One region of the Streptomyces longisporus genome, then DNA from elsewhere that is predicted to be linked to it. Evidence: riboswitches for the same ligand, from Rfam matches in the RefSeq annotation. Region 1 holds a riboswitch; each other region holds the start of a gene.
What was found. Region 1 has a riboswitch for cobalamin ahead of ABD355_RS36795 (ribonucleoside-diphosphate reductase subunit alpha). Riboswitches for the same ligand answer to the same signal wherever they lie in the genome.
Positions count from the first base shown of each region.

Region 2: linked by a shared signal. The riboswitch ahead of ABD355_RS02495 (CbtB domain-containing protein) and the one ahead of ABD355_RS36795 (ribonucleoside-diphosphate reductase subunit alpha) in region 1 are both predicted to bind cobalamin.
Region 3: linked by a shared signal. The riboswitch ahead of ABD355_RS29200 (cobalamin biosynthesis protein) and the one ahead of ABD355_RS36795 (ribonucleoside-diphosphate reductase subunit alpha) in region 1 are both predicted to bind cobalamin.

Region 1 covers NZ_BAAASG010000023.1:65,144-71,300, forward strand. Annotated here, with positions in the region: gene mctP (monocarboxylate uptake permease MctP) at 1-659, shown strand, start outside; gene ABD355_RS36790 (GNAT family N-acetyltransferase) at 734-1,249, shown strand; cobalamin riboswitch at 1,498-1,626, shown strand; gene ABD355_RS36795 (ribonucleoside-diphosphate reductase subunit alpha) at 1,751-4,105, shown strand; gene ABD355_RS36800 (ribonucleotide-diphosphate reductase subunit beta) at 4,105-5,118, shown strand; gene ABD355_RS36805 (nucleotidyltransferase family protein) at 5,162-5,782, shown strand; gene ABD355_RS36810 (S53 family peptidase) at 6,020-6,157, shown strand, end outside.
Region 2 covers NZ_BAAASG010000002.1:203,333-209,489, forward strand. Annotated here, with positions in the region: gene ABD355_RS02480 (oxygenase MpaB family protein) at 1-573, opposite strand, end outside; gene ABD355_RS02485 (acyl-CoA dehydrogenase family protein) at 643-1,857, opposite strand; gene ABD355_RS02490 (CbtA family protein) at 1,997-2,752, opposite strand; gene ABD355_RS02495 (CbtB domain-containing protein) at 2,778-2,999, opposite strand; cobalamin riboswitch at 3,035-3,163, opposite strand; gene ABD355_RS02500 (histidine phosphatase family protein) at 3,296-3,871, shown strand; gene ABD355_RS02505 (four-helix bundle copper-binding protein) at 3,875-4,249, opposite strand; gene ABD355_RS02510 (DUF6479 family protein) at 4,349-4,714, shown strand; gene ABD355_RS02515 (chloride channel protein) at 4,796-6,109, opposite strand.
Region 3 covers NZ_BAAASG010000014.1:55,724-61,880, reverse strand. Annotated here, with positions in the region: gene cobN (cobaltochelatase subunit CobN) at 1-755, opposite strand, end outside; gene ABD355_RS29205 (cobyric acid synthase) at 752-2,263, opposite strand; gene ABD355_RS29200 (cobalamin biosynthesis protein) at 2,260-3,258, opposite strand; cobalamin riboswitch at 3,359-3,500, opposite strand; gene ABD355_RS29195 (hypothetical protein) at 3,652-3,879, opposite strand; gene ABD355_RS29190 (inorganic phosphate transporter) at 3,914-5,164, opposite strand; gene ABD355_RS29185 (lysozyme) at 5,318-6,067, opposite strand.

The sequences.
Region 1 (6,157 bases):
CGCAGCTGTTCGAGGACATGTTCCCGAGCTGGTTCGCGGGCGTGGCCTTCGCCGCCATCGGCATCGGCGCCCTCGTCCCGGCGGCGATCATGTCGATCGCGGCCGCGAACCTCTTCACCCGCAACATCTACAAGGACTTCATCAAGCCGGACGCGACGGCGGAGCAGGAGACCAAGGTCTCCAAGCTGGTCTCGCTGCTGGTGAAGGTGGGCGCGCTGGTCTTCGTCCTGACGATGGACAAGACGGTTGCGATCAACTTCCAACTGCTGGGCGGCATCTGGATCCTGCAGACCTTCCCGGCCCTGGTCGGCGGCCTGTTCACGCGCTGGTTCCACCGCTGGGCGCTGCTCGCCGGCTGGGCGGTCGGCATGGTCTACGGCACCCTCGCCGCGTACGGCGTCGCCTCCCCGACCAACCCGGGCCAGAAGCACTTCGGCGGCTCCAACGCGAGCATCCCGGGCCTCGGCGAGATGGGCTACATCGGCCTCACGGCGTTCGTCCTGAACGTGCTGGTGACGGTGGTCCTGACCTTCGTGCTGAAGGCCCTGAAGGCCCCGGAGGGCGTCGACGAGACGAAGCCGGACGACTACACGGCCGACGCGGGCGACCCGGGCGTCCAGGTGGAACTGCCGCCGGCGACCGCGGGCGCGTCCCACTAGCGGTTACGGCGATGAGCGGGCCGTCGGAGAAATCCGGCGGCCCGTTGTCGTACCCGTCCGGCAGACTCGGGACCATGGACATCGTGATCAGGCAGGCGCAACCCGGTGAGTACGAGGCCCTCGGCGAGATCACCGCCCAGGCCTATCTCCAGGACGGCCTGCTCTCCTTCGGCGAAAGCGACTGGTACCTCGCCGAGTTGAGGGACGTCGCCAAGCGGGCGGCGGCGGCCGAGGTGCTGGTGGCCGACCTGGGCGGCCGGCCGATCGGCGGCGTCACCTACGTCCCGTCCGGCGGCCCCATGGCGGATCTGGCCGGCCCGGGAGAGGCCGAGATACGCATGCTGGCCGTCGACCCGGCAGCCCGCGGCCGAGGCGCCGGAGAGGCCCTCGTGCGCGCCTGTGTCGACCGGGCAAGAGCCGCGGAGCGCACCGGCGTCGTCCTGTGCACCCAGCCGGTCATGCACGCCGCCCATCGCATCTACGAGCGCGCCGGATTCGTCCGCGCCCCCGAGCGTGACTGGAACCCCATCCCTGGAGTCGACTTCACGCTGATCGCCTATGAGTTGACGCTGTCGACTGCACAGCGCTGAAGCGGTAGCGGGGCAGGGGCCGTTGACTGGGCCCCGCGTCCCCACAACCGCCCCCTCCGGCCGAAAGACGATCGGCTTCTCCACGGCCCTGCCGCACACGAGTGGCATCCGCGTGTTCGCGCCGGCCTCCCGACGGCCGACAACGGCCCAATGCGGAGGACCGCCGGGTCGATCCTGATGAAAGAACACGCTCCGAAGTCGCTGCGACACAACATCTGGGGGTGCAACCGAAACCCGGCACAAGATGTATGCTCATGCTCGCTGTCGCCGCAGGGGAATCCGGTGTGAGTCCGGAACTGTCCCGCAACGGTGTACCCATACGTGTTCGCGCACATATGGGCGTCAGTCCGAGGACCTGCCGACGGTGTGCCCGGCCCATCCGGCCCGGGTGCTTCGACGTCCGGGCCTCGTGGAGTGGGCCGGTGGACGCGACGCCGTGTGCGCTCGTGACTGCCCCCTGCCCTCCGCAAGGCCCCCGTGCCGAGCGAGGGAGAGCCTCACGTGACCATCGCGCCAGCAGACCCGGTTTCAGCCAGCGCCGCAGTGGCCGACGACGGCCTGGGAGCCGCGCTGCTGCGGACCCTGACCGAGCTGACCGCCGACCTCCCCGACGCCGACCCCGGCCGGGTCGCCGCCGCGTCGCTGCGCGGCCGGTCCGCCCGTGCGGACGAGACGGAGCTGCGCGAACTGGCCACGGAGGCGGCCGCCGGCCTCATCTCCGAGGACCCCGCGTACAGCAGGCTGGCGGCCAGGCTGCTGACGATCGGCATCGCCGCGGAGGCCGCCTCGCAGGGCGTCACGTCGTTCACGGAATCCGTCGCCGTGGGCCACCGGGAGGGGCTGATCGCCGACCGCACCGCCGAGTTCGTACGGGTCCACGCGCACCGCCTCGACGCGCTGATCGCCCCGGAGGCCGACGACCGCTTCGGCTACTTCGGACTGCGCACGCTCCACAGCCGCTACCTGCTCCGGCACCCCCTCACCCGCAAGGTCATCGAGACACCGCAGCACTTCATGCTGCGCGTCGCCGCAGGCCTCGCGGAGGACGACACCGTCCGCGCCCTGGACGAAGTCGCCGCGCTCTACGGCCTGATGAGCCGCCTCGAATACCTCCCCTCCTCCCCCACCCTCTTCAACTCCGGCACCCGGCACCCCCAGATGTCGTCCTGCTACCTCCTCGACTCCCCGCTCGACGAGCTGGACTCCATCTACGACCGCTACCACCAGGTCGCCCGCCTCTCGAAGCACGCCGGCGGCATCGGCCTGTCGTACAGCCGCATCCGCGCCCGCGGCTCCCTCATCCGCGGCACCAACGGCCACTCCAACGGCATCGTCCCGTTCCTGAAGACCCTCGACGCCTCGGTCGCCGCCGTGAACCAGGGCGGCCGCCGCAAGGGCGCGGCCGCCGTCTACCTGGAGACCTGGCACTCCGACATCGAGGAGTTCCTTGAGCTGCGCGACAACACCGGTGAGGACGCCCGGCGTACGCACAACCTGAACCTCGCGCACTGGGTCCCGGACGAGTTCATGCGCCGCGTGAACGCCGACGGGCAGTGGTCCCTGTTCTCCCCGGCGGACGTGCCGGAGCTGGTGGACCTGTGGGGCGAGGAGTTCGACGCCGCGTACCGCAGGGCGGAGGAGGCGGGGCTGGCGAAGAAGACCATCCCGGCCCGTGACCTCTACGGCCGCATGATGCGCACCCTCGCCCAGACCGGCAACGGCTGGATGACCTTCAAGGACGCCGCCAACCGCACCGCCAACCAGACGGCCGAGCCGGGCCATGTCGTCCACTCCTCCAACCTCTGCACGGAGATCCTGGAGGTCACGGACGACGGCGAGACCGCGGTCTGCAACCTGGGTTCGGTCAACCTCGGTGCGTTCGTGACCGGTGGGGACATCGACTGGGAGCGGCTGGACGAGACGGTCCGCACGGCCGTGACCTTCCTGGACCGCGTGGTCGACATCAACTTCTACCCCACCGAGCAGGCAGGCCGCTCGAACGCCCGCTGGCGCCCCGTGGGCCTGGGCGCGATGGGCCTCCAGGACGTCTTCTTCAAGCTGCGCCTGCCCTTCGACTCGCCCGAGGCGGGGGCCCTGTCCACCCGGATCGCCGAGCGCATCATGCTCGCCGCGTACGAGGCGTCCGCCGACCTCGCCGAGCGGAGCGGCCCGCTGCCGGCCTGGGAGAAGACCCGCACGGCCCGCGGCGTCCTGCACCCCGACCACTACGACACCGAGCTCACCTGGCCGGAGCGCTGGGCGGCCCTGAGGGAGCGCATCGCGACCGTCGGCATGCGCAACTCGCTCCTCCTCGCGATCGCCCCCACCGCCACCATCGCGTCGATCGCGGGCGTGTACGAGTGCATCGAGCCGCAGGTCTCCAACCTCTTCAAGCGCGAGACCCTCTCCGGCGAGTTCCTCCAGGTCAACTCCTATCTGGTGAAGGACCTCAAGGAGCTCGGCGTCTGGGACGCCCGCACCCGCGAGGCCCTGCGCGAGGCGAACGGCTCCGTGCAGGACCTCGCCTGGATCCCGGCGGACGTACGCGCCCTGTACCGCACGGCGTGGGAGATCCCGCAGCGCGGCCTGATCGACATGGCGGCGGCCCGCACGCCGTTCCTGGACCAGTCCCAGTCCCTGAACCTGTTCCTGGAGACGCCGACCATCGGCAAGCTCTCCTCGATGTACGCGTACGCCTGGAAACAGGGCCTGAAGACCACGTACTACCTGCGCTCCCGCCCGGCGACCCGTATCGCCCGCGCCGCCCGGGCCACCGTCCCCGTCCAGCAGGCGGCCGACCCCGAGGCCGTCGCCTGCTCCCTGGAAAACCCCGAGTCCTGCGAGGCCTGCCAGTGATGACCACCCGTAACGCCAATCTCCTCGACCCGGGCTTCGAGCTGACCCTGCGCCCCATGCGCTACCCGGACTTCTACGAGCGCTACCGGGACGCCATCAAGAACACCTGGACCGTGGAGGAGGTCGACCTCCACTCGGACGTCGCCGACCTCGCGAAGCTCACGCCCGCCGAGCAGCACCTGATCGGCCGCCTGGTCGCCTTCTTCGCGACGGGTGACTCGATCGTGGCGAACAACCTGGTCCTGACCCTGTACAAGCACATCAACTCCCCCGAGGCACGGCTCTATCTGAGCCGCCAGCTGTTCGAGGAGGCCGTGCACGTCCAGTTCTATCTCACCCTCCTGGACACCTACCTCCCCGACCCGGAGGACCGCGCCGCCGCCTTCGCGGCCGTCGAGAACATCCCCTCCATCCGCGAGAAGGCCCAGTTCTGCTTCAAGTGGATGGACTCGGTGGACAATCTCGACCGCCTGGAGTCCAAGGCCGACCGCCGCCGCTTCCTGCTCAACCTGATCTGCTTCGCCGCCTGCATCGAGGGCCTGTTCTTCTACGGGGCCTTCGCATACGTCTACTGGTTCCGCAGCCGGGGCCTGCTGCACGGCCTGGCCACGGGCACCAACTGGGTGTTCCGCGACGAGACGATGCACATGTCCTTCGCGTTCGACGTGGTGGACACCGTCCGCAAGGAGGAACCGGAGCTCTTCGACGACCGGCTCGAACAGCAGGTGACGGACATGCTGCGGGAAGCCGTCGAGGCCGAGCTGCAGTTCGGGCGCGACCTGTGCGGGGACGGCCTGCCCGGCATGAACACCGAGTCGATGCGCCAGTACCTGGAGTGCGTCGCCGACCAACGCCTCACCCGCCTCGGCTTCGCCCCGGTCTACGGCTCCGAGAACCCGTTCTCCTTCATGGAGCTGCAGGGCGTCCAGGAACTGACCAACTTCTTCGAACGCCGCCCTTCGGCATACCAGGTGGCGGTGGAGGGGACGGTGGACCTCGACGAGGACTTCTGACGGCTCCCGGCTGCGGCAGGCCCGCCTGTGGTAAGCCAGGAGGGTGATCGGCCGTCTCCCTCTCGATGACCAACTCGATTCCCTGCGCGCGGTGTTGTCCCGCAACAGCATCCTGACCGAGGTGCTGGAGCGGGCCGCGACGATGGCGCTGCCCGGCTGGTATCTCACCGCCGGGTGCCTCTTCCAGACCGTCTGGAACGTCGTCACCGACCGGCCCCCCACCGCCGGCATCAAGGACTACGACGTCTTCTACTTCGACGCCGAAGATCTGTCCTGGGAGGCCGAGGACGCCGTGATCAAGGCCGGCCGGGAGGTCTTCGCGGATCTCCCGGCCGAGGTCGAGATCCGCAACGAGGCACGCGTGCACCTCTGGTACCAGGACAGGTTCGGGGTGCCGTGCCCGCCGTACGAGTCGAGCGAGGCGGCGATCGACAGCTTCGCCGCCACGACCTGCTGCCTGGGTGTACGGCTGGAGGCCGGCGGCCGGTGGCGGGTCTACGCACCGCACGGGCTCTCCGACGTCTTCCATCTCGTCGTACGGCCCAACCCCGTCCTCGCACCACGGTCCGTATACGAAACCAAGTCGGCACGCTGGCTGACGCAGTGGCCGGAGCTGACCGTGCTGGACTGGCCCCGCCCGGACTCGTCCATGGAGCGTCCATAGGGCCTCCATCGGACGGCCATGGACCTCCCACGGAGCGGCAAAGTTCTTTCGGCCCATCTGTTCCGGGCTCCCCGCCTCCGGCTACTTTCTGGCCGTCCTGCCATGTACACACAACGCCGGCACAGGACGTTCGAAGTGTCATGCCCATGACGGCATCGCGCCCCGCCGCCGCTACGCGCGTCACAGGCCTGCCACCAGCGTCGAGAACCCCACTCCAACGACGGAGGCAGTACCCCCATGCGTGAGAAGCCCAGACGGAGCCTGCGAAGACTCCTGGCCACCGCCATACCCGCCCTCGCTCTCGGCCTCGCCGGCCTCGTGGCCGCACCGGCGCACGCGGCACCCGTGGCCACGCACACCACCCGGGCCGCCCAG
Region 2 (6,157 bases), on a different contig from region 1:
CGCGGGGACGAGCAGGGGGTGCGTCGGCGGGCGTAGCAGGAAGTCGTCCACTTCGCGTGCTTCTGGTCCGACAGCGAGTTCGGGCCGTACCTTCTCGAAGTAGGCGGCCATCTCCTCCTGGTTGGCCGGTACGACGTCGGGGTCGAGGCCCACCAGGCGGGCGCCGGCGCGCTGTTCGCCGATGTAGCGGTCGGCCTGCGCGTCGGTGAGCGGGAAGCCGGAGCGGCGCGCGACCTGCAGATAGGAGTCGATCTCGGCGCAGTGCACCCACAGCAGCAGCTCGGGTTCGTCGACGCCGTACCGCTCCCCCGTGTCCGGGTCGGTCGCCGACAGCATGGTGTGGATCTTCCGGACGCGGGCGCCGGCCCGTTCGGCGGCCTCGGTGGTGCCGTAGGTGATGGTGCCGACGAAGTTGGCGGTGCGCATCAGCCGGCCCCACGCGTCGTTGCGGCCACTCTTTTGACGATTAAACGCAGTGGAGTTCTGCATGACGCCTCGTACGGCCCGCGGGTGCAGCGCCTGGAGGTAGAGCGCGCGGACTCCGGCGACCCACATCATCGGGTCGCCGTGCATCTGCCAGGTCACCGAGGACGGTCCGAAGAGCCCGGGGTCGCCTGCCTGGATGTCCGTCACCTCTGCAGGCTAACGCCGGACCCTGGGCATCCCCAGACCGATCCACGAGATGATCTCCCGCTGGATCTCGTTGTTGCCGCCGCCGAAGGTGAAGATCACGGCGGAGCGGTAGCCGCGCTCCAGTTCGCCGTGCAGGACCGCACCCGCGGAGCCCTCCTTCAGCGCGCCCGCCGCGCCGACGATCTCCATCAGCCAGGCGTAGGCGTCCCGGCGCGCCTCGGAGCCGTAGACCTTGACCGCGGAGGCGTCCTGCGGGGTGAGGGTGCCGTTCTGGACGGCGTGCACCATCCGCCAGTTGAGCAGCTTCATCGCGTCGAGTCTGGTGTGGGTCTGGGCGAGGCGGCGGCGCACCCAGGGCAGGTCGATGACGCGGCGGCCGTCGGCGAGTTTGGTCTCCGTGGCCCAGCGCTGCACGTCCTGCAGGGCGCGGATGGCCATGGTGCCGTGGGCGGCGAGGGTGACGCGCTCGTGGTTGAGCTGGTTGGTGATCAGCCGCCAGCCCTGGTTCTCGGCGCCGACGCGGCGGGAGACGGGGACGCGGATGTTCTCGTAGTAGCTCGCCGTGGTGTCGTGCGAGGCGAGGGTGTTGATGACGGTGCAGGAGTAGCCGGGGTCGGTGGTGGGGACGAGGAGCATGGTGATGCCCTTGTGGGGCGGGGCATCGGGGTCGGTGCGGGTCGCCAGCCACACCCAGTCCGCGGTGTCGCCGTTGGTGGTCCAGATCTTCTGCCCGTTGACGACGTACTCTCCCCCGCTCTCGAATTCACTCGAGCGGGAGGTGCCCCCATCGTCCCGTACGGCGCGCGTCTTCAGGGACGCGAGGTCCGTCCCCGCGTCGGGCTCGCTGTAGCCGATCGCGAAGTCGATCTCGCCGGCGAGGATCTTGGGCAGGAAGTACTCCTTCTGCTCGTCCGTGCCGAACTGCATGATCGTAGGGCCGACGGTGTTCAGCGCCATCAGCGGCAGCGGTACACCGGCCTGCGCGGCCTCGTCGAAGAAGATGAACTGCTCCATCGCGGTCAGCCCGCGCCCGCCGTACTCCTTCGGCCAGCCCACGCCGAGCCAGCCGTCGGCGCCCAGGCGCCGGATGGTCTCGCGGTAGAAACGTTTCTGGGCGGCCGGGTCGCCATGCCGGGCGTAGGCGTTGTCCGGCACCAACTCGGCGAAGTACGAGCGCAGTTCAGTGCGCAGCCGCTGCTGCTCGGGCGTGTATTCGAGGTGCACGGCGCCTCCAGGCTTCGCAGGCCGGTCCTGACGGCGCACACCGTAGAACGTGTTCCAGAAATTGGGAATGGCGAGGGACAGGGAAAGGGCCCCCGGTCGACGACCGGGGGCCCTTTGCCGAGTGACCTGGTGGAACCGGTCAGTGGGCAACGGGAGTTGGCTGGGCGGCGCCGTTCGCCCGCACCGGCCTCGGGACGAGCACCCGCTCCGCCAGCACCCCGAAGACCAGCCCGAAGGAGGCCCACAGGGTCAACTGGACGGCCAGGGCCGCCAGTCGGAACTGCCAGAGCAGGGTGGCGGAGAAGTCCCTGGGGACCTCGTTGAAGGACGGCAGGAACGCGTACGCGAGCCCGATGGTGAGGACCAGGAACGCCCCTGCGGCGAGGGTCGCGTTCCAGTTGCCCAGGCGGGGCGCGAGGCGCCTGCCCAGGATGACGGCGGCGACGGCCAGCAGCACGCTCAGCACCACCATCAGGAAGTACAGCGTGGTGCGTTTGCCGATGGTGTCGGGGTCGCCGACGGACGGCGGGTTGGCCGGGTACTTCAGGAACGGCACGACGTACACGGCGATCAGCCCGGCGGCCGCCAGGAGCAGCGCGCTCGCGCGCGGCCCGAAGCGGCCGATGCGGCCGAGCGCGAAGCAGTACGCGAGGGCGGCGATGCCGCCGAACGCGACGCCGTAGACCAGAACACCGGTGGACAGGCCCGCGGTGGACTGCATCGTGCGGCTGACGGCTTCGACGCCGTGCTCGTGGGAGTGCGCCTGCTCGTAGGCGATGGCCGCGTCCACGCGCGGTTCACCGAGGAAGTAGGCGACGACGAGGGCGAGCAGGCCCGCGGCGAGTCCCGCGAGCATGCCGCGCACCAGGAGGTTGCGGACGGTTGCCGAGTTCATGGGCGGCCGTGCTCTCTCGCCGCCCTCAGTGGCAGGGGAAGCCGAGCAGGTGGCGGGCGTCGTGCACCCACTCGTGGACGTTGTCCCCGCTCATCACGGAGGTGGCGCCCTGCTCGGCGCCGACGAAGTAGAGCAGAACCAGCATCAGGATGCCGAAGAAGACCGCCCAGGGGACGATCGCGCCGATCGGCAGCTTTGCCGGTACGGCGGTGGGGGTGATGGTCGGCTGAGCGACAGACTGCGCCATGGCAGGCCCTCCTGGGGAACTCGCGTCCCGTCTCGGTGGTGCACGCGACGACGGGGCGGGTCTGACTCGCCCGGCACACACCCAGGGTGCGTGCCCGGCATACAGTGGCGCGACCGTGCCGGAATTCCACCGGCTTCCGCTGTGCCGTCGTCAATATCCACGAGAAGGTACCGCGAAGCGGAGGTGGGGCCAAGGGCGCACGGGACGGCCGTGAGCGCCCCTGGTGAGCCGTTTTCGCCGCCGGATCATGGTCAGTTCAAGGATTTCGAAGCGATGCCGAGCGCGGGAGTGGACATTTGACGAGCCGAGTGATCTTGATCTCACCTGCGATCACCGCGGCCCTCAGGGAGGCCCGCTTCGACGACGGGTGCCCGCTGGACGCCTCGGGACTGCGGCAGGCAAAGGCAGCCGCAGGCACGCTGCCGGCGGCGGAACGGGTCTGGGTCTCCCCCACCGTGCGCTGCCGCGAGACGGCCGTCGCTCTCGGCCTCGACGCCGTGGAGGCGCCGGAGTTGACGGCACTGGACGCGGGCCGCTGGCGCGGTGCGACGCTGACGGAGGTGAGCGAACGGGAGCCGGAGGCGCTGGCCCGCTGGCTGTCGGACCCCGGGGCCGCACCGCACGGCGGGGAGTCGGTGGCGGCGCTGTGCGACCGGGTGGCGGACTGGCTGGAGACGGTCGCGCAGACACAGGGCCGCACCCTCGCGGTGGTCGAGCCCGAGGCCGTACGGGCCGCCGTGGTCCGGGCGCTCGGGGCGCCGGATTCGGCGTTCTGGCGCGCCGACGTCCCGCCGCTGACGGCGATCGAACTCAGCGGCAGGTCCGGGCGCTGGAACGTGCGCCTCGGGCAGCCGGTCGGCGCCCCGCTGTGATCGTCAGTTCAGCGTGGCGAGGAATTCCGTGCACGCCTCGGCGCACTGCCGGCAGGCCTTCGCGCCGTCCTCGGCACCCGGCAGCCGGTCGAAGGCATGCGCACACTCCAGGCACACGGTGCGGCACCACTCCACCTGGATGCGGATGGCGGACTCGTCCAATCGGTTCTGCTCGGACAGCACACGGCAGGTCGCGTCGCACACCTCCGCGCACATGATGCCCTTGCGTCGTACCTGTTCCTGCTCCTCCGTGCCGTCCGGGTCCACGAGGCTCGCGCGCAGAGCACACGCGCGTGCGCACTCGGTGCACGCCTGCGCGCAGGCGAAGCGGTCCTCCAGGAACCGGAAGAGCTCCTGCTGGGTCGTCGAAGAAGTCACACCTGGCGGGTTGCCTTCGCCTGTCGCCTCAAACACGGGTACCGAGGTCCGGCCGGGTCGGTTCGGTTGGCGCCGGGTCCCATGGGTACCCGCGAGCCCATGAGCACCTCATGGATGGACATCGCCGCAGGCCGCGGCGCACTCGGAATCGGCTTGGTCGTCGTGGGGGTGGCGGTCGTGGCCCTGCTGATCGGTGCCTTCTTCCTGGGCGCCCGCATCCGTCGCCGCGAACCCGCTCCGCCACGCCCGGAGGATCAGCCGCAGCTGCCGGACGACGGCCCGGTGCGCGAGGTACGGGAGAACCGCGAACCCGCCGAGATCCCCCGCAGCGAGCACCGGCTGACCCCGCACGAGCTGCCCGGTCACGGCAATACGCCGAGCAGGACCAGTGCGTCGCAAAAGCGCAAGCGCTGGAGCGAGGGCAACAGCGGAGCCTTCGGCAGCGGCGGCCCGGGCACCCGCTGACGGTCACCACGTCCGAACGGGCACCGGGAACGAGGAGCGCCTACCGTTCCCGGGCGACTTTCCGCAGGCCTTCACCCGTCTTCACTCAGGGTGGCCGCGACGCCCTGTGCGAGACGCTCGACCGGTGGGCGGCTCGCCGAACGCGGGGATACCGGGCCCTTGCGGCAGCAGCTGAACCACCACGAAGGACACCACGGCGGCCAGCACCACCAGCGCCGCCGTGTCCACGTTGCCCAGCAGGAGCACGACCAGGACCACGCTGCTCACGGGCACCCGCAGGGCCGCGGTCACCGACGCCGCCATCCCGACCGCCATCGCCGGCACCAGCCCCAGACCGGGCAGCGGCGACAGCAGGACACCGGCCGCCCCGCCCAGGAACAGGGCGGGGAAGACGGGTCCGCCGCGCAGGCTGCCCAGGCAGAAGGCGTACGCGAGGGCTTTGAACACCAGCACCGCGACCAGGGCGCCCACCGGCCAGGCGTGCGGGTGCTGCGCCAGGACGGACAGGACGGACTCCCCGGACAGGGCGGCCTCGGCCGGCGAACGGCCGGTGGAGATGGCGTAGAGAGTGATGCATGCCGCCGCTCCCAGCGCGCACAGGGTGGTGTTCCGCACAGTCCGGGTCGTCACGAAGCCGGCCACGAACCTCCCGCCCACGAAGACCCAGTGGATGAGGAAGGCGAGGGCCGGCGCGATCAGCAGGACCCACAGGACGTCCGCCCAGTCGAGCGGTGGCGGACTGGGCAGCCCGATGTCCAGGCTCCCGGTCTCCAGGCCGGTCCAGTGCACGAACCCGGTGAAGATCAGGTCCCCGACTCCGCTGGCCAGCAGGGCCGGCAGCATCACCGCGAACAGCTGCGGCCCGCCCATCCCGGCCACTTCCATCAGGAGCACGGCCCCCACCACCGGGTTCCCGAAGAGCGCCGAGATGGCCGCCGCGGCCCCGGCCGCGCCGAGCAACGCCGTGCTCGCCTCGGTCCGGGGCGCCCGGACCAGACTCGCGAAGAGCAGCGCCAGACCGCCGCCCAGGGCGATCAGCGGCGCCTCGGGACCCAGTACGACCCCGAGTGGCAGTCCGACGAGCGCGGCCACGAGGACACCCGGCAGCGCTTTCTCGGTGATCCCGCCGGCGTGCAGACCGCCCGCCGGGATGTGCCCGCCCCGCCCAGGAAGCCGGGCGACCACCAGACCCACGGTCAGCCCGGCCACCGCCATCAAGGGCAGCGCCCACCACCAGGGCGCCTGCTTCCAGCCCAGGTCCTTGGGCCAGTCGGTCCAGATCAGCTGCTCCAGCTGGTGGAGCGCCACGAGGAACCAGAACGCGAGGAGCGCCACCGGAAGACCGATCAGCCCGCAGAACACCAGCGCCCTGCGGTACTCGGGGCGGCGCAGCATCCTCTGCAGTTGGTCGGCCTCAGGGGGCTGATTCCCCGGCGCGGACAC
Region 3 (6,157 bases), on a different contig from region 1:
CAAAGGCCCTGCAGGACGGGGACGTCGAGGTCGGCCAGCGCCCCGATGTCCCACGCCTCCTCGTCACCGCCGGCCGACGCCTGCGAGGCATGTGTGCCGCCGGCGGCGAGGACGGTGGCGACCAGGGCGTCGGTCCGGCCGAGGATCTCGTACAGTCCGGCGTCCGCACCGCGCAGCGAACCGCAGTAGACAGGTAGGGCATTGGCGCCTCTGGCCTCGATCGCGTCGCACAGGGTGTCCACGAAGGCGGTGTTGCCGCTCAGCTCATGGGCCCGGTAGAACAGCACGCCGACGGTCGGGCGGCCTTCGACGAACGGGCGCTCGCCGTGGACGCCGTACTCCGGCATCTTCTGCGGCTCGACGAACCCCTCGCCGGTCAGCAGCACGGTGTCGGACAGGAACCGGGCGAGTTCCGTCAGGTTGCCGGGCCCGCCCTCGACGAGATACCTGAGCGCCTCCGCCACCACACCGGCGGGCACGGACGACTCGGCCATCAGCTCGGCGTCGGGGACGGCCTCCCCGCCGAGCAGCACGGTCGGGATCCCGGACGCCCTGAGCGCGGCGAGCCCGTCCTCCCAGGCCCGCTTCCCGCCCAGCAGCCGTACGACGGCGATGTCGGCGCCGTCGAGCAGGCCGGGCAGCTCCTCGGTCACATCCACCCGGGTCGGGTTGCCGATCCGGTAGTCGGCACCGGACGCGGCCCGAGCGGCCAACAGATCCGTGTCGGCGGTCGACAACAACAACACTGTGCTCATGCGGGCGCTCCCGGTGGAATGAAAGGCAGTCCTTGCGGCGCGCCCGACTCGATGAGCCGCCACAGCGCGTCCGTGTCCGCGTGTTGTTCGATCAGGTCGCCGAGCCGGTCGAGCTGCTCCTCGCGCAGCGCGGCGAACGAGGTGTCGGGCGCCGGTACGAAGCGACGGCCCGCGGCGGCCGCCACCTCGCGCAGAAAGGCCCGCCGGAACCCGTCCGACTCCAGCGAACCGTGCCAGTGCGTACCCCAGGTCTGCCCGACGCGGATGCCGTCCAGGAAGGCTTCCCCTCCGGCTATGTCGGCGACCCCATGATGGATCTCGTACCCCTCGACATGCTCGCCGAGGGCTTCCCCCACGGGCCGGGTGAGGGTCTTCTCGCGGGCGAACCGCACCCGCACGGGCAGCACTCCGAGCGCTTCCACATGGCCGCGCCGGCTCTCGACCTCGTCCTCGATGTGCTCGCCGAGGACCTGGAAGCCACCGCAGATGCCGAGGACGGGCCGCTGTTCGGCGGCCCTGCGGACCAGGGCGTCCGCAAGTCCCCGCTCGCGCAGCCACTCCAGGGCCTTCACCGTCCCCCGGGTCCCCGGTACGACGACGAGGTCGGCGTCGGCGAGTTCCTCGGGACGGTCCACGAACCGCACCACGACGCCCGGTTCGGCGGCCAGGGCGTCCACGTCGGTGAAGTTGGACATCAGCGGGATCGCGCACACGGCGACCCGCAGCACGTCCTCGCCGACGGGCGGCGCGACGTTCGACTCCCGCACCGTCCCGCGCAGGGAGACCCGCAGCCCGTCCTCCTCGTCGATGCCGAGACCGTGCTGGAAGGGCAGGACGCCGTACGTTCGCCGTCCGGTGAGCCCGTGCAGCATGTCCAGCCCGGGCTCCAGGAGGCTGACGTCCCCGCGGAACTTGTTGACGAGGAACCCGGCGACCAGCTCCTGGTCCTCGGCCGAGAGCAGGGCGACGGTCCCGAAGAAGGAGGCGAAGACCCCGCCGCGGTCGATGTCACCGACCACGAGCACGGGAAGCCGCGCGTTGCGGGCGATCCCCATGTTCACGATGTCGGTCCGGCGCAGGTTGATCTCGGCGGGAGAACCCGCACCCTCACAGATCACGGCGTCATACGTGCCCCGCAACTCGGCGAGACAGTCGAGCACGGTCCCCAGAAGCTGCTGCTGCCGCCCACCGTGGTACCCGCGCGCACTCAGCTCGCCGACGGGCTTGCCCATCAGCACGACCTGGCTGCTCTGCTCGCCACCGGGCTTGAGCAGCACGGGGTTCATCAGCGCGGTCGGCTCGACCCGGCAGGCCTGAGCCTGCATGGCCTGAGCCCGCCCGATCTCGGCACCCTCGCGCGTCACGAACGAATTCAGGGACATGTTCTGCGCCTTGAAGGGCGCCACCTTGACCCCCTGCCGTACCAGCCAACGACAGATCCCGGCGGTGACGACACTCTTCCCGGCGTCGGAGGTGGTACCGGCGACGAGGAGCCCACCGCCGGTCATGACACACCCCTCGACAACTGCCTGCCGGCAGTGGGAACAGCCCCCACCGCCGGGCGCCGTGCGACCCGGCCCCGCAGCACCGCCCCGGCCGCACTGACCCCCAGCGCCAGCCACCCCACCCGCCGCGACAACCGCACGGCCCGCTCGATGTCCCCGACTTCCACAGCCCGCCCCTCCTCGTTCAGCACAGGCCGATGCTCGACCCGCCCCCCGTAGGACAAGGTCCCCCCGAGCCGCACCCCGAGCGCCCCTGCGAACGACGCCTCCACAGGCCCGGCATTGGGGCTGGGATGCTTGCTGGCGTCAGAACGCCAGGCCCGCACCGCCCCGCGACGGTCACCCCCCGCGACCGTCGCAAGTACGGCGGTCAGACGGGCCCCCGGCCACCCCGCCACATCGTCCAGCCGCGCCGAAGCCCACCCGTACCGCCGGTACTTGGCCGACTTGTGCCCCACCATGGCGTCGAGCGTGTTGACGGCCCGGAACCCGAGCAGCCCCGGCACCCCGCCCACGGCCCCCCACACCAGCGCCCCCACGACGGCATCGGAGGTGTTCTCGGCAACGGACTCCACCACCGCCCGCGCGATCCCGTCGGCGTCCAGGGCCTGCGGATCCCGCCCGCACAGATGCGGCAGCCTGGCCCGCGCGGCCTCGACGTCCCCGGCCTCCAGCGCACGCCCGATGCCACGGGCTTCGCGCGCGAGCGAAGTCCCCCCGACGACGGCCCAGGTGGCGGCGGCGGTCAGGGCGAGGGAGGCGGTACGGGACGGACGTACGGCCCGCTGGGCGACGACACCGAGCGCAAGGGCGCTCCCGGCGCACACGGCGGTGTGCAGTGCGCCCCACCCGCGATGGTCCCGCCACAACACCCGTTCCACGGCGCCCGCGGCCCGCCCGAACACGGCGACCGGATGCCCTCGGCGCGGATCGCCGAGCAGATGGTCACCGAGGAGGCCGGCGGCGGCGCCGTACGCGAAGACGCGATCGGCACGCATCGGCTCAGCCGGCCGTGGGGTCGGGCAGCGACCTGGTCCTGAACCTCAAACGGCAGGCTGGCATGGCGACATGTCCTCACTCAGGGTGTCCACGCCCTGGTTCGACGAGACCGGCGGTGAGAGTTCCTGGCTCCCGGGGCTTACTACCCCGGTGACAGTGGCGGGACCGCGCCGGACTTGCACCGGCTTCCTCTCGCGCCGCCGTAGATGGCTTCGGCAGTCCACCACGCCCCCGAACGGCAGTCAACTTGCCGTTGACCTGCGACGGGGGAGTGTGCTGAGGCCCACACCCGGCGCTCCGAACCGGGCAGGAAAAACCCGTGGGGCGAGGGAGCACGAAAGGGTGCTTCCTCGCCCCACGGGACGGTGCGGAAAGGCGGTCCGGCCGCGGCCTCAGGCCTTGGCCACCACGAGATGGATTCCGTACGCCACGGCCGCCGCGCAGCCCGCGAAGGCCACATATGCGCCGGCCACCGCCAGGGACGCCGAGTTGCCCTGCGCCACGGCCCGCTCGCGGCGTGACAGGCCCATGATGCCGAGGGTGAACAGGGCCACGAGGCCCACCGTGACCGCGAGGCTGACGCCGAAGACGGAGCCCAGGGCTGCCCAGTCGATCTTCATGCTGCTTCTCTTCCTTCGTACCGGGTGGGCGGGCTCAGACGGCCGCGGCCGGCGGCGTCGCCGGGTCGGGGACGGCGGCCACGGGGGCCGGGGCGGGGATCGTGGCCGTCAGGTCCTCGGTCACCGTGCCCGTGGGAGGCGGGGTCACGGCGGCGATGGCCGTGGTCACCACGCCGGGCGGCTCCTCGCTCTCGTTGACGTTCGACGCGTCGACGACCTCGCGCCGGGAGATCTTCCAGATGGCCGCACTGGCGACGACCAGGAAGACGGCGACGACGGCGGTGCCCCAGTCGCCGAGATCCGTCACGGACTCCGCGCCCGCGCCGACCAGCGCCGCGGCCGGCAGCGTCAGACACCAGGCCACGAGCATGCGGGTCGCCGTCGACCAGCGGACCACACCGCCCTTGCGGCCGAGGCCCGCACCCATCACCGAACCGGAGACGACGTGGGTGGTGGAGAGGGAGAACCCGAGGTGCGAGGAGGCGAGGATCGCCGTGGCCGCGCTGGTCTGGGCGGCGAAGCCCTGCTGCGGCTCGAGTTCGGTCAGGCCCTTGCCCATGGTGCGGATGATGCGCCAGCCGCCGATGTAGGTCCCGAGCGCGATGGCGAGGCCCGCGGAGAGGATCACCCAGGTGGGAGGGTTGGAGCCGGGGGCGATGGAGCCGCCCGCGATCAGCGCGAGGGTGATGATGCCCATCGTCTTCTGTGCGTCGTTCGTGCCGTGGGCCAGGGACACCAGGCCCGCCGAGGCGATCTGGCCGGCGCGGTAGCCCTTGCGGGTGGCATCGCCGTCGGCGTTCTTGCCGATGCCGTAGGAGAACCGGGTGGCGAGCATCGCCGCCACGCCGGCGACCACGGGGGCCGCGACCGCCGGGAGCAGCACCTTGGTGACGAGCACGTCACCGTGGACGGCGCCGATGCCGGCGGAGGCGACGGTGGCGCCGATCAGCCCGCCCATCAGGGCGTGTGAGGAACTGGAGGGAAGCCCGACGAGCCAGGTCAGCAGGTTCCAGAGGATCGCGCCGACCAGCGCCGCGAAGATGACCTCGGGACGTATGCCGGTCTCGTCGACGAGACCCTTGGAGATCGTGTTGGCGACCTCCACGGAGAGGAAGGCACCCGCAAGGTTCAGCACGGCGGACATGGCCACCGCGACCTTGGGCTTGAGCGCGCCGGTCGAGATGGTGGTGGCCATCGCGTTGGCGGTGTCGTGGAAACCGTTCGTGAAATCAAACGCGAGTGCGGTTACCACCACAATCGCGAGGATCAGCGAGAAGTTTTCCATTTACCCAGGCAATCGTTCGAAGTCAACGGTCGGTTGACCGTAGGCAACCTGGGTGAACGGAAGATGAACTGAGAGCGGCTGCACGATGTCCGGATGAGGGGGTCGCCGCTCCGCCCTGTCCCGGCGACCCCCCGGTCCCGCGGTGCCCCTTGGTCAGTAGCCCCGGGCGAACTTCCTCAGCTGGGTCTGTGACCCGTTGAAGAGATTCTGGTCACCCGGCAGACCGCCGCTGTTGTCGTACTGCCAGAAGGTCCAGAACGACCAGCCGGCCGGCAGGGAACCGGAGGTCCCGGACTCGTGACGGGCTATCCACAGTGCGTGGTCGGAGGCGAACGCGCTGCTTCCGCCGGTACAGGTGTTCCACCAGTGGGTGGTCGTGTAGATCACCGGGTGGCGGCCGGTGAGCCGCTTCACCTCGCCGCTGAAAGACTTGATCCAACCGACCATGCCCGCCTTGCTCAGGCCGTAGCACCCGTGCGTGGCGCTGTACGGGTTGTATTCGATGTCGAGGGCCGGCGGAAGCGTCCAGCCGTCCGGCCGCCAGCTGCCGCCGTGGTGCACGAAGTACGCCGCCTGTGCCCTGCCCGACGACTTGTCCGGCAGTGCGAAGTGGTACGCGCCGCGGATGAGGCCGGCGCCGCGGGCGCCGTCGTACTGCCGACCGAAGTAGGGGTTGCGGTAGGTCGTGGACTCGGTCGCCTTGACGTAGACGAACCTGGCGCCCTTGGCCTTCGCGCTCGACCAGTCGACGTTCTTCTGGTGCGAAGAGACGTCGTGCCCCTGCGGCAGACTCGCCGCCGAGGCCGGAAGCCCGGCGAGAGCCGCCCCGGTGACGGTGAGTGCCGCCACGGAGACCGCGAGGACGCGGGTGCGGCGGCGCAGCGGTTTGTGATCACGAGCCATGTTTCCCCCCGGAATGGCGACGTGCACGACAAAACAACGGGAGATTACTGGAAGGTCATCGAATACCCGGTGATCTCTGGCCAAGCACGG